One region of the Geobacter grbiciae genome, then DNA from elsewhere that is predicted to be linked to it. Evidence: riboswitches for the same ligand, from Rfam matches in the RefSeq annotation. Region 1 holds a riboswitch; the other holds the start of a gene.
The links. Region 1 has a riboswitch for S-adenosylmethionine ahead of metX (homoserine O-acetyltransferase MetX). Riboswitches for the same ligand answer to the same signal wherever they lie in the genome.
Positions count from the first base shown of each region.

Region 1 (6,161 bases):
CGGGCAGCCCGACTCCCTGATTCCTCAGGGAGGAGAGCACCTCCCCGGCCCTGATGTGCTCCAGGTCCCGGGCCGGTAGGTAGAGGGGATCATCGCCGCACCCCGCCGCCAGGACCCCTTCGTCTTCCAGACATTCGAGGAGCTCCCTCACGGAACGCTCGGGCACATCGAGGTGCTCGGCAAGCCCGGTAACACTCCAGGCCGGGCGATCATTATGGAACGCCAGGGAAATCTCGTAGATGACGACCAAGGCCAAGCGTTCCCGGGCCGCGCTGCTGATGGCGGGGGTGCGCACTTCGCGCCGGAAGGTCCTCAGATGCTGATGGGCGTAAACCACTTCCCCCCCCAGGAGAACAATGACCCAGCTGGCGTACAGCCAGACCATGAAGACCGGCAGCACCGCCAGTGTCCCGTAGATGGCGTTGTACTTTGCCACCCCCACCTGAAAGTGGATGTACCCCCACTGGGCGCCCTGCCAGATCGTACCGGCGATAATCCCTCCCACAAGGGCCGAGCGGAAGCGGACTTTGGTGTTGGGGATGAACATGTAGAGAAAGACGAGGGCAATCCAGATGCTGAGGTAGGGGACCAGGCGAAAAAGGGCCAGCAGCGCGTCGCCGAGATACGTGTATCCCATGATCCACTGGGCGAACGCCTGGCTTTCAATGGTGGTGGTCGTGCTCACCGCGGCAAAAAGGAGGATCGGGCCGCTCACCAGCACGCTCAGGTAATCACTGAACTTGCGGTAGAGGGTACGGGTTTCCCGGACCCCCCAGATGGTGTTGAAGGCCTCCTCGACGTTGCCGAGGAGCGTCACGACCGTGACAAAGAGGGCCGCAAGGCCGATGGCGCCGAGGGACCCGACCTTGGTGTTGTTGATGTAGGTGACGATCTTGTCGACAATCTCGTGGGAGCCGGCTGCCACTTGGTCGAGGATAAACGGTTCCAGGGTATTCTGGACTCCAAACCCCTTCAATACTGCGAAAGCGAGGGCAAAGAACGGGACGATGGAGAGGAGGGTGGAGAAGGCCAGGGCTGAAGCCCGGATGAGGCACTGGTCGTCCAGAAAGTCCTTGACCACCAGGGCGCCGATCTGCAGACACCGCAGCAGGCGCCCCTTCACCGGGCCAAAGGAGTCAGGCTCCATCTCCCAGAGGGCATGGGTGAAAAACCCTATGATCCTGTCCACCGCAGATTCTCTTTGCGCCATGGCTCCCGCACCGGCCGGCCCTGCTTACGAAAAAGCCCACGCGAGGTGGGCTTTTTCGTGCATAAACAGGAGGCTGCTACATCTGTCCGTACTTTTCTTTTTCCCGATCCATCGCTTCCTTGCCGGCCTCGATGGCGGAGGTGATGATCGACTTCTTCTCGGCGATCAGGTCCTTGGTCTCCTCATAGGTGTCCTTGATCTTGCCCTGGGCCTCCTTGGTGAAGCCCTTGATCTTGTCGATCGCATCATCGGTCAGATCCATGATGTTTTCCCGCATCTCCTTGCCGGTCTTCGGAGCAAGCAGGAGCCCCAGCCCCGCGCCGACCGCCGTGCCGGCCAGGAAGGAGAGGAACACCGTTCCGACGCTTATCCCTTTTTCTTCGTCTGCCATGTCATTACCCCCTTTTCGTGATGAGTCGTTGAGCAAGAAATTTGCCTGCCGCCCTGGCGCCAGTTATCCAGACCGACGAGGTTGCCGCAGCATGGGCCACCGAACTGACCACGGTGTTGATGGTGCGGAGGTTGCGGCCCGTGTCGCCGACCGCCTCCATGAAGGTCTGGACATCCTCGCGCTTCTCGGCGATCCCCTCGGTCACCGTACGCAGTTCGGTGAGGGTCCGCTCAAGCTCCAGGAGCACCGGCTTCAGTTCGCCGCCGGTACGGCTCACGAAGACGCGCAGGTCTGCCGCGGCCTTCCGAATCTCGATCAGAGTCGGGATAATGAAAGCCACCAGTACCACCAGGGCGAGGGCAATCACCACCACGGCTATTGCGGTCACAGTCATGCGGTCGATTCCTCCAGGAACGGAAAGTAGTGTAAGTATAGAAGAGGAGCGGGATAATGCAAGCGTACCGTTAAGGCCGGAAGCGGGGCCACTATACCCTATCCCCGTCGGCGTTTGCAAACGAAATGCTCAGGATTGGCGCGGAGTTTCACCTCCAGTGCCGGGGAAATTTTCATTTGACAAACCTCGGGGGCTTCCGTATTCTTTCTGGAAAATTAAATAGAAACGCATTCTTATCAAGAGTGGTGGAGGGAAAGGCCCTGCGAAGCCACAGCAACCGGTCTTCCGGGTCGCATTCGAGCACGAAGGCGAACCGGAAGGTGACAGGTGCTAAATCCTGCCGGGAGGCAAAGATGAGAACGGCGCTTGACGATAGCCACAACTGTCAACAAAGCCCCTTCTCGCCACCGCGGGAAGGGGCTTTTGTTTCCGAACCATTTATTCAGGATTGACGCATGTCCGTCGGCATCGTACAGGAACAATCAGTAACCTTCGACACGGAACTCCGGCTGGAGAGCGGCCGCATCCTCGGCCCCATCACCCTCGCCTACGAGACCTATGGCGAGCTGAACGCCGACCGCTCCAACGCGATCCTGGTGGCCCACGCCTGGACCGGCAACGCCCATCTGGCGGGGAAAAACAGCGAGGAGGACACGAAGCCGGGATGGTGGGACGCCATCGTCGGCCCCGGCCGGCTCTTGGACACCGACCGGTGCTTCGTCATCTGCTCCAACGTCATCGGCTCCTGCTACGGCTCCACCGGCCCCGCCTCCATCAACCCGAAAACCGGCAAGCGCTATAACCTCACCTTTCCCGTCATCACCGTCCGCGACATGGTCAGGGCCCAGGCCCTCCTCCTCGACCACCTGGGGATCGACCGGCTCCTCACCGTCCTCGGCGGGAGCATGGGGGGGATGCAGGCACTGGAGTGGGCCACCCAGTTCCCGGACAGGATCCGCTCCGCCATCGCCCTGGCCACCACGAGCCGCCCGTCCCCCCAAGCCATTTCCCTGAACGCCGTGGCCCGCTGGGCCATCTTCAACGACCCCACCTGGAAGAAGGGTGAATACCGGAAGAACCCCAAGGACGGCCTGGCCCTGGCCCGGGGGATCGGCCACATCACCTTTCTCTCCGACGAGTCCATGTGGCAGAAATTCGGCCGCCGCTTCAACGCCCGGGACGGCCTCTTCGACTTCTTCGGCCAGTTCGAGGTGGAGCGCTACCTCTCCTACAACGGCTACAACTTCGTGGACCGCTTCGACACCAACTCCTTCCTCTACCTGGCCAAGGCCCTGGACCTCTACGACACGGCCTGGGGGTACGAGTCACTGGAGGAGGCGTTTTCCCGGGTAAAGGCGCCGATCCAGTTCTTCGCCTTCACCTCCGACTGGCTCTACCCCCCCTACCAGACCGAGGAGATGGCGACCATCCTTCGCTCCCTCGGCAAGCCGGTCGAATACCACCTGATCGAATCGGCCTACGGCCACGACGCCTTCCTCCTGGAACACGAGACCTTCGCGCCGATGGTGCGGGAATTCCTCGACAAGGTGGAACGTTCGGAGTAGCCTCGGCTGAACATTGCGTTGCAGTGATGCACTGCCGGGAGGTGAACGATGGCGAGGAAAATCTTCATAGCGGCCACGGGACAGAACTGCGGCAAGACCACCACCAGCCTCTCGCTGCTCCACCTGGCCCGGAAGAAATACGGCAGGGTCGGCTTCATGAAACCCCTGGGTCCCAAGCCGGCGACGCTGCGCGGGGTCCCCATGGACAAGGACGCGGCCCTCATGGCCCAGGTCTTCGGCCTGACAAAAGACCTGCGCTGGATGTCGCCGGTGGTGGTCTACCCCGACACCAGCCGGAAGGTCATCGACGGCGAGATCTCCCCCGACGGACTCCGGGAGCGGATCCTGGAAGCCCATGCCGAGTTGGAGAAGCAGTGCGACTTCATCATCATCGAAGGGTCGGGGCATCCGGGAGTCGGCTCCGTCATGAAGCTCTCCAACGCCCGTATCGCCCGGATGCTCGATGCGCCGGTGCTCATGGTGACCGGCGGCGGCGTGGGGAACGTGGTGGACGCGGTCTCCGTGGACCTGGCCCTCTTCGAGAAGGAGGGTGCCCAGGTCCGGGCCATCCTGGCCAACAAGCTGGTCCCCCACAAGCGTGAACATATCCTCGACTACCTGCAGCGGGCCTTCGCCGACGAACCCTTCCCCGTCATCGGCGGCTTCGACTACCAGCCGGTCCTGGCCAACCCGACGCTGGACCGGGTCTCGAAGCTCCTGGACCTCCCCCTCCACGGCAACCGGCGCGACCGGAACCGGATCATCCACAACGTGCAGATCGGCGCCGCCTCTACCCAGCGGGTGGCGGAACTGCTGCGGGACTCCACCCTCCTCATCGTCACCAGCAGCCGCGACGAACTCCTCGTGACCCTGGCCAACCTCTACCAGATGCCCGAATACCGCTCCAAGCTCGTGGGGCTCGTCATCCCGGGGATCATCCCGGTCAGCACCATCACCCAGCAGATCCTGGAGCGGAGCAAAATCCCCTTCCTCCGCAACTACACCCACACCACTGCCGAGCTGTACCACCTCATCACCGAGGATGTCTCGAAGATCACCGCCGAAGACACCGAAAAGCTCGCCCTCATCAGGAGCCTGGCCGAAACCCGCCTCGATTTCGACCGGCTCGATGCGCTCTTCGGGCCGGCCCCACGTGATCCAGACCGTCCTCGCACTCCCTGACATTCAAATGCGTTTGAAACACTGAGCAACTGAGCAACGGAGTAAAATTTGAGGGGAAATTCCGTCGAAATCCGAGTACTACGCGTAACAGAGTTAAGCAGAATCTATAGCTAACCAACTGATTTCTCAGTTGCTCCGTTGCTCAGTGTTATTACAGCTGCCGTGTTTGAATAAACGACTCGAACGCCTCCCGGAGCGGCTCCCCCTCCCCTTCGCCGATGGCGTAAGAGGCACGGAGGACCGTCTTCCCCGTGCCGGTCAGGCGGGCGATGTCGATGGGGGTGGCAGCCACCACCAGGTCGCAGGGGACCGCCTCCATGGTGCGGGCCAGGTCCGCCACCTGGGCGGTGCTATACCCCATGGCCGGGAGGACCGGGCCGATGTGGGGCCAGGCGCCATAGACCTCCCGCAGCGACCCCTGGGCCCAGGGGCGCGGGTCCACCACCTCGGCGGCGCCGTGCTGGCGGGCCGCGGCGAGCCCGGCGCCCGAGGGCATGGAGCCGTGGGTGATGGTTGGCCCGTCCTCGATGACCAGCACCCGCTTCCCCCTGATCCGCTCCCCTTCGACCACGGTGATGACCGATGCCGTCCGCACCAGCAAGGCCGACGGGTTCGCGCTCCGCACCGCCGCCGCCACCGCCTCGATGGCCGCCGGCTCGGCGGCATTCACCTTGTTCATGACCACCACTGATGCCCGGCGCAGGTTCACTTCCCCTGGGTACCAGGAAGTCTCGTGGCCCGGCCGCAGCGGGTCCACCACTACGATCTCCAGGTCGGGCCGGAAGAAGGGGAGGTCGTTGTTGCCGCCGTCCCAGATGATGAGCTTCGCCTCCCTCTCCGCCCGCCGGAGGATGCGCCGGTAGTCCACCCCCGCGTAGACGATAGCCCCGTGGTCCAGGAGGTGCTCATACTCCTCCCGCTCCTCGATGGTGCACCGGAAGCGGTCCAGGTCCGCCAGCCCCTCCAGCCGCTCCACCGCCTGGGCCGCCAGGTCGCCGTAGGGCATGGGATGCCGGACCACCACGGGGCGGACCCCCCTCTCCCGCAGGATGTCGCAGAAGTAGCGGACCACCTGGCTCTTGCCGCAGCCGGTCCGTACCGCGCAGACCGACACCACGGGGAGCCGGCTTCTGAGCATGGTGGCGTCCGGCCCCATGAGGAGGAAATCGGCGCCCAAGGCCAGGACCCGGGATGCGATGTGCATGAGCCGCTCGTGGGAGACGTCGCTGTAGGCGAAGACCACCTGCTCCGCCCTGAGGCGGCGGATGAGTTCCCCCAACTCCTCCTCGGGAAAGATGGGTATCCCGTGGGGATAGAGTTTGCCGGCCAGTTCCGCCGGATAGCGCCGTTTGCTGATATAGGGGATCTGGGCCGCGGTGAACGCCACGACCCGGAAGACGGGGTTGTCCCGGAAGGAGC
Region 1 covers NZ_JAHDIW010000022.1:29,185-35,345, forward strand. Annotated here, with positions in the region: gene KJB29_RS17585 (YhjD/YihY/BrkB family envelope integrity protein) at 1-1,210, opposite strand, end outside; gene KJB29_RS17590 (YtxH domain-containing protein) at 1,287-1,601, opposite strand; gene KJB29_RS17595 (DUF948 domain-containing protein) at 1,606-1,995, opposite strand; SAM riboswitch class I at 2,226-2,355, shown strand; gene metX (homoserine O-acetyltransferase MetX) at 2,451-3,560, shown strand; gene KJB29_RS17605 (phosphotransacetylase family protein) at 3,609-4,742, shown strand; gene KJB29_RS17610 (cyclic 2,3-diphosphoglycerate synthase) at 4,894-6,161, opposite strand, start outside.

Region 2 (6,161 bases), on a different contig from region 1:
AAACAGCTCCTCCCCGAACTTCACCTATACTATTATATCGGCAAAGAATCGAAACTTTTTACTCCCAAAGGGGAAAAGTTTGCCAATGCCCCGATGGTCTGACCATGACGCAAAACGCCCCGGAACCGTCGGAGCATACCGAGGATCCCGGGGCGAGAACCGTGCTGCTTAAATGGGTTCAGCCGTTGATGAGCCGGTCCATCTCCGCGATGAGGTCGTCGGCCTCCTCCAGGCCCACCGAGAGGCGCACGAGCGTGTCGCCGATGCCGCGGGCGGCCCGCTCCTCGGGAGGCATGGCCGCATGGGACATCCTGGCCGGATAGGAGATGATGCTCTCCACCCCGCCGAGGCTCACGGCGAAGGCGGCCAGCTTCATCCCCTCCAGGAGCCGGCGGGTAACCTCCAGGGAGTCGAGGGCAAATGAGAGAACCGCGCCGGGACCCGAGCTCTGGCGGGCATGGATTGCATGGCCGGGGTGGCTCGGAAGGCCGGGGTACAGCACCCGGGTCACCCGCTTCTCTCCCGCCAACCACGAGGCGATGCGGGTCGCGCTCCGCTGGCTCTCCTCCATCCGCACCCGCAGGGTCTTGAGCCCCCGGAGCACGAGCCACGAATCCTGGGGGCCGAGGATGGCGCCGAAGGCATTCTGGATGAAGCGGATCCGCTTCCCCAACTCGGGGTCCTTCACCACGGCAAAGCCGCAGATGACGTCGCTGTGGCCGTTCAGGAACTTAGTCCCGCTGTGGAGGACGATGTCGCACCCCACCTCCAGGGGCCTCTGGAGGTAGGGAGTCATGAAGGTGTTGTCCACAAGCGTTATGGCGCCCCGCTCCCGGGCGATGCGGGCCGCGCCTTCCAGGTCGGTGATCTTGAGGAGCGGGTTCGACGGGCTCTCCAGGAAGAGCCCCTTGGTCTCGGGCCGGAACGCAGCGGCGATGGCGTCCAGATCGGTGGCATCCACGAAGGTGGAGGTGATGCCGAGGCGGCTGAAGAGTTGGGTCAGGACCCGGAACGTCCCCCCGTACACATCCTCGCAGACCACCAGGTGATCCCCCGGCGAGAAGAGAAGCAGCACCGACGAGATAGCCGCCATCCCCGAGGCGTAGGCAAACCCGCGAGTTCCTCCCTCCAGTTGGGCAATGGTCTCCTCCAGGGCCTCCCGGGTGGGATTGTCTGAACGGGCATAGTCATACTTGCCGAAGTGATCCACCGACTCCTGGCGGAAGGTGGAGGTCTGGTAGATGGGAATCGAGACCGCCCCGGTAGTCGGGTCGGTGTCATGGCCGGTATGGATGATGCGGGTGCCGAATTTCATACAATATTCCTTTCGATAAGCGATTTGAAAGCCTTTACCGGTCCCCGGTTCCCGATCCCTGGTCCCCGCCTTCAAACGCCTGGGCCAGGTCGTCGATCAGGTCGTCCGAGTCCTCGATCCCCACGGAGAGGCGCAAGAGCACATCGTTGATCCCAAGCCGCTGCCGCAGTTCGGGCGGAATATCGGCATGGGTCTGGACCTGGGGGAAGGTGATGAGGGTTTCCACCCCGCCGAGGCTCTCGGCGAAGGATATCACTTCCGTCTTCAGAAGCAAACGCTCCACGAGCGCATGCTCGTCCACCTCGAAGGCAATCATGGCGCCGAAGCCCCGTGCCTGGCGGGCAAGGAGTTCATGGCCCGGATGGTCGGCGAGGCCGGGGTAGTAGACCTTCCGCACCCGCGGATGATTCGACAGCCACCGGGCGACCCGCCCTGCGTTCTCCTGCTGCCGGTCGAGGCGCACCGAAAGGGTCTTCATCCCCCGGATGGTGAGCCAGGAATCCTGGGGGCCCAGGACCGCACCCACCGAGTTCTGGAGGAAGTAGACCCGCTCGGCCAGCTGCGGGTCCTTCACCGCCACGAGGCCGGAGACCGTGTCGTTGTGGCCGGCCAGGTACTTGGTGGCGCTGTAGACGGTGATGTCGGCCCCATGGTCGAAGGGACGCAGGAGATAGGGGGTGAGGAAGGTATTGTCCACGATGTGGAGAAGCCCCCGCTCCCGGCAGAGGGCCGAGAGGGCCGCGATGTCGGCTACCTTGAGGAGCGGGTTGGTGAGGGACTCCACGAAGAGGGCCTTCGTCTCTGGGCGGATGGCGGCACGCACTGCCTTGATGTCGCTCGTGTCCACGTAGGTGAAGGAGAGCTCGTACTGGGTGAAGATCTGGTCGAAGAGACGACAGGTACCGCCGTAGAGATCCTCGGTCACCACCAAGTGGTCCCCCTTCTTGAAGAGGAGGAGGAGATTGGCGATGGCGGCCATCCCCGAGGCGTAGGCGAAGCCCCGGGCGCCTCCCTCCAGGCGGGCGCTCCCCTCCTCCAGGGCCTGCCGGGTGGGGTTGCCGGAGCGGGTATAGTCGTAGCCGGTGCTCTGGCCGAGCCCCGGGTGCCGGAAGGTGGCCGTCTGGTAGATGGGGACCGTCACCGCGCCGGTGCGGGTGTCCCACTCAAGTCCGATCTGTGCTGTCTGGGTTGCGATGTTCATAGTGGTTTTGCCTCCTGAATGAAAAAATCCCCTTCCGGGGTGCGGAAGAGGATTTTTCGCCGTTACGGCGGCAACGCTCTTCCTTATCTCCCGGAACGTTGCCGTTCCGCAGGATTTGGCACCGTCCCCTTGCGGGGGGTTGCCGCGACGTCATAGGGCCAGTCCCTCGGTCGCTCGTGATAAGAAATGAATCTATTCAGTTGTCAACCGACTCTATTGTTAAGCTATTTGCTAAAGATACCTGAAAGAAACTCTAGCAAAGGAGTCATATATCGTCAACCTATTTTTTCACATCACTTTACCCGACAATACCGCCAGCATTTCGTCGTGGATAAGGCCGTTGGAAGCCAGAATGCGGTGGTCGTCGATGGCAAAGGGCTCGCCGGCATGGTTCGTCACCCACCCCCCCGCCTCGGTGACCAGGAGCTGGCCGGCGGCCACGTCCCAGGGTTTCAGCTTCACCTCCCAGTAGCCGTCGAGACGGCCGGCAGCCACGTAAGCCAGATCGAGGGCCGCGGCTCCGGCCCGGCGCACGGCCCGGGCGGCAAACTGGAAGCTGAAGAAGTTGGCGAAGTTGTTCTCGTTGTCGCGGGTCCGGTCATAGGGGAAGCCGGTGGCGAGGAGGCACTGCTTGAGTGGCTGGCGGGACGAAACCCGGATGGGCCTGCCGTTCACGAAGGCCCCCTCTCCTTTCACGGCGGTGAAGAGTTCGTCCATGACCGGGTGGTAGATGACGCCAAGCCTCACCTCGCCGTCGATCTCCAGGGCGATGGAGACGCAGAACCAGGGGAAACCGTGGGCGTAGTTAGTGGTGCCGTCGAGGGGGTCCACGATCCAGCGGTGAGGGGACATCCCCGCATCCAACGTCCCCTCTTCGGCCAGAATGCCGTGGCCCGGATGGGCCCCGCGGATAGTGGCGACGATCAGGTCCTCGCACGCCCGGTCCACCTCGGTGACCAGATCGATCTCCCCCTTGAAGCGGATATCGTGCTCCTCCCATAGCCGCTGCCGCTGGATGGCGCCGGCGCTGCGCGCGGCCCGGATCGCCGTCTCCAGAAATTCCTTCATCATGATTCCCCCGTGCCTTTGTGTTTATCCGCAAGAATAACACGGAGCAACGGAGCAACTGAGTAAAATCCGAGAAGAAAATCCTTTTATATTCTCATTTCAGTATCACACCCACCGGGCGAGGCAGGATTTCGGCCCGACGTATTGATTTCTCTGTTGCTCTGTTGCTCTGTGTTATTCCAACTGCCCTTTTCAGGATAATACTATTCAGCAACGGGAAAGGTCAGGGTGAAGGTGGTCCCCTCTCCCACCACGCTCTTCACGGCGATGGTGCCGCCGATTCCTTCCATGAGCTTGCGGGTGATGAAGAGGCCGAGGCCGGTCCCCTCCCCCGGCTCCTTGGTGGTGAAGAAGGGGGTAAAGATCCGCTCCAGGGCGTCAGGGGGAATGCCGGGACCGGTGTCGGCCACCTGCACCGTAACGGCCGTCTCGCTCTCCTGAACCGTCCGCAGGAAGAGAGTTCCCCCCTCACCCATGGCCTGGAGGGCGTTCATGACCAGGTTGATGATGACCTGCTTCACCCGGTTGGCGTCGGCGGCGATGAAGGGGAGCCGGTGGTCCAGGTCCTCGATGACGCCGATGGACCGCTTCCCCGCCTCGAAGCGGAGGAAGGTCATGACCTCGCCGATGACCTGGTTCGCATCCGCCTCGGCCCGCCCCCCACTATCCCGCCGGGCAAAGGAGAGGACCCCCTTGGTCAGTTCGGCCAGGCGGTGGGCCTCCTCGTTGACCCGCTCCACCATCTCGCGGACGAACTCGGGCAGTTCCTCCTCCCGGAGAATCATCTGGGTGGCCGAGACGATGACCGACAGGGGGGTGTTCAGCTCGTGAACCACTCCCGCCGCCATCCTCCCCAGTTCCGCCATCTTCTCGTTGAAGGCAAGCAGTTCTAAGAGCTCCCCTTCCACGTTGCCGTTGTCGGAGAGATATTTCGCCAGTGCATCCGCCATGGGTCCTCTGGTGCAGACCGGTTGAATAGGGTGCCTCATACCTTGTAGGCACGAGACGTGCCAGAAGTACCATTCATATTATCAACAAGTTACAAAGCAATCCCAGCAAACAGGGCAAAACATGCACACCATTTAGGCAGCAAAGCGCCCACAATTGAGGCACAAAGAAAGCCGCCCCGATAGAGGCGGCTTCAAATGTTGCGAGTGAATCGGCAAAACGCTCAGTTGTAGGCCGACTCGGAATGCTGGGTCTGATCGAGCCCCATGATCTCGTCTTCCTTTTCCACGCGGAGCCCGATGGTCTTGTGGAGGACAAAGGCAATAACAAGGGTGACGATGAAGGCATAGGCGCCGGCGGCCACGACTGCGATCACCTGGGTGAAGAACTGGGAGACATTGCCGGAGAGGAGCCCCGTGGCGCCGACGGTGGCGAAGATACCGGTGGTAAGGGCGCCGAAGGTCCCCCCCACGCCGTGGACACCGAAGGCGTCGAGGGAATCGTCGTACTTGAGCTTGGCCTTCAGCAGCACGCCACCATAGCAGACCACGCCCGCCGCAAGTCCCATGAGGATGGCGGCGCCAGGTTGCACAAAACCGGCAGCGGGGGTAATGACGACCAGGCCGGCAACGACACCGGAACCGAAACCGAGAGCGGAAGGTTTGCCCGCGTGAATCCATTCCGCGATCATCCAGGAAAGGCCGCCTGCAGCCGGTGCGATGGTGGTGGTGGCAAAGGCGAGACCGGCCAGCCCCCCCGCCGCGTCGGAGCAGTTGGCCCCGACGATGGCGGAACCGGCGTTGAAGCCGAACCAGCCGAACCAGAGCATGCCGACGCCGAGCATGGTCAGTGGCAGGCTGTGGGGCGCCATCCGCTCGTGGGGGAAGCCATGCCGCTTGCCGAGAAAGATGAGGAACGCCAGGGCCGAGATACCGGAAGAGAGGTGAACGACGGTGCCGCCGGCGAAGTCGAGGGCTCCCTTCTTGAAGAGCCAGCCGTCGGACATCCAGACCCAGTGGGCCAGGGGGTCGTACACCAAGGTGGTCCAGAGAAGCACGAAGACGCAGTAGGCGGAAAACTTCACCCGCTCGGCCAGGGCGCCGGAGATGAGGGCGACGGTGATCATGGCGAACATGCACTGGTACATGGCGAAGACGTACTCGGGGATGGCACCCGGCGCGGTCGGCACGTTCTGGAAGAGGGCGTAGACCGGGTTGCCGTCCTTGAAGGTGATGAGGCCGTTCAGAAGCGCCTTGCTCAGGTTGCCGAGGAGGCCACCCCCAATGTCAGGGCCGAAGGAGAGGGAGTATCCGAGCACGGCCCACTGGACCCCGACGATCCCCATGGCGACAAAGGAGTGCATGATCGTCGAGAGGACGTTCTTGCCCCGGACCATGCCGCCGTAGAAGAAGGCGAGTCCCGGAATCATGAAGAGGACCATGGCGGCGGAGACGAGCATCCAGGCGGTGTCGCCGGTATTGAGGACCGGATCGACGTTTTTCGGGGCGGCAGGGGTGGCCGGAGCAGCGGCGGGCGCCGCGGCGACTGCGGGTGCCGGGTCAGCCTTCTGGGCCGACGACAGGGAAGCCTGAGCAGGGGCAGCGGGCTTCGCTTCCTCGGCCAGGAGGG
Region 2 covers NZ_JAHDIW010000011.1:55,332-61,492, forward strand. Annotated here, with positions in the region: gene KJB29_RS13330 (trans-sulfuration enzyme family protein) at 179-1,315, opposite strand; gene KJB29_RS13335 (trans-sulfuration enzyme family protein) at 1,350-2,516, opposite strand; SAM riboswitch class I at 2,597-2,702, opposite strand; gene KJB29_RS13340 (inositol monophosphatase family protein) at 2,805-3,584, opposite strand; gene KJB29_RS13345 (sensor histidine kinase) at 3,788-4,534, opposite strand; gene KJB29_RS13350 (ammonium transporter) at 4,756-6,161, opposite strand, start outside.
Region 2: another riboswitch for S-adenosylmethionine. It lies ahead of KJB29_RS13335 (trans-sulfuration enzyme family protein); the one in region 1 lies ahead of metX (homoserine O-acetyltransferase MetX).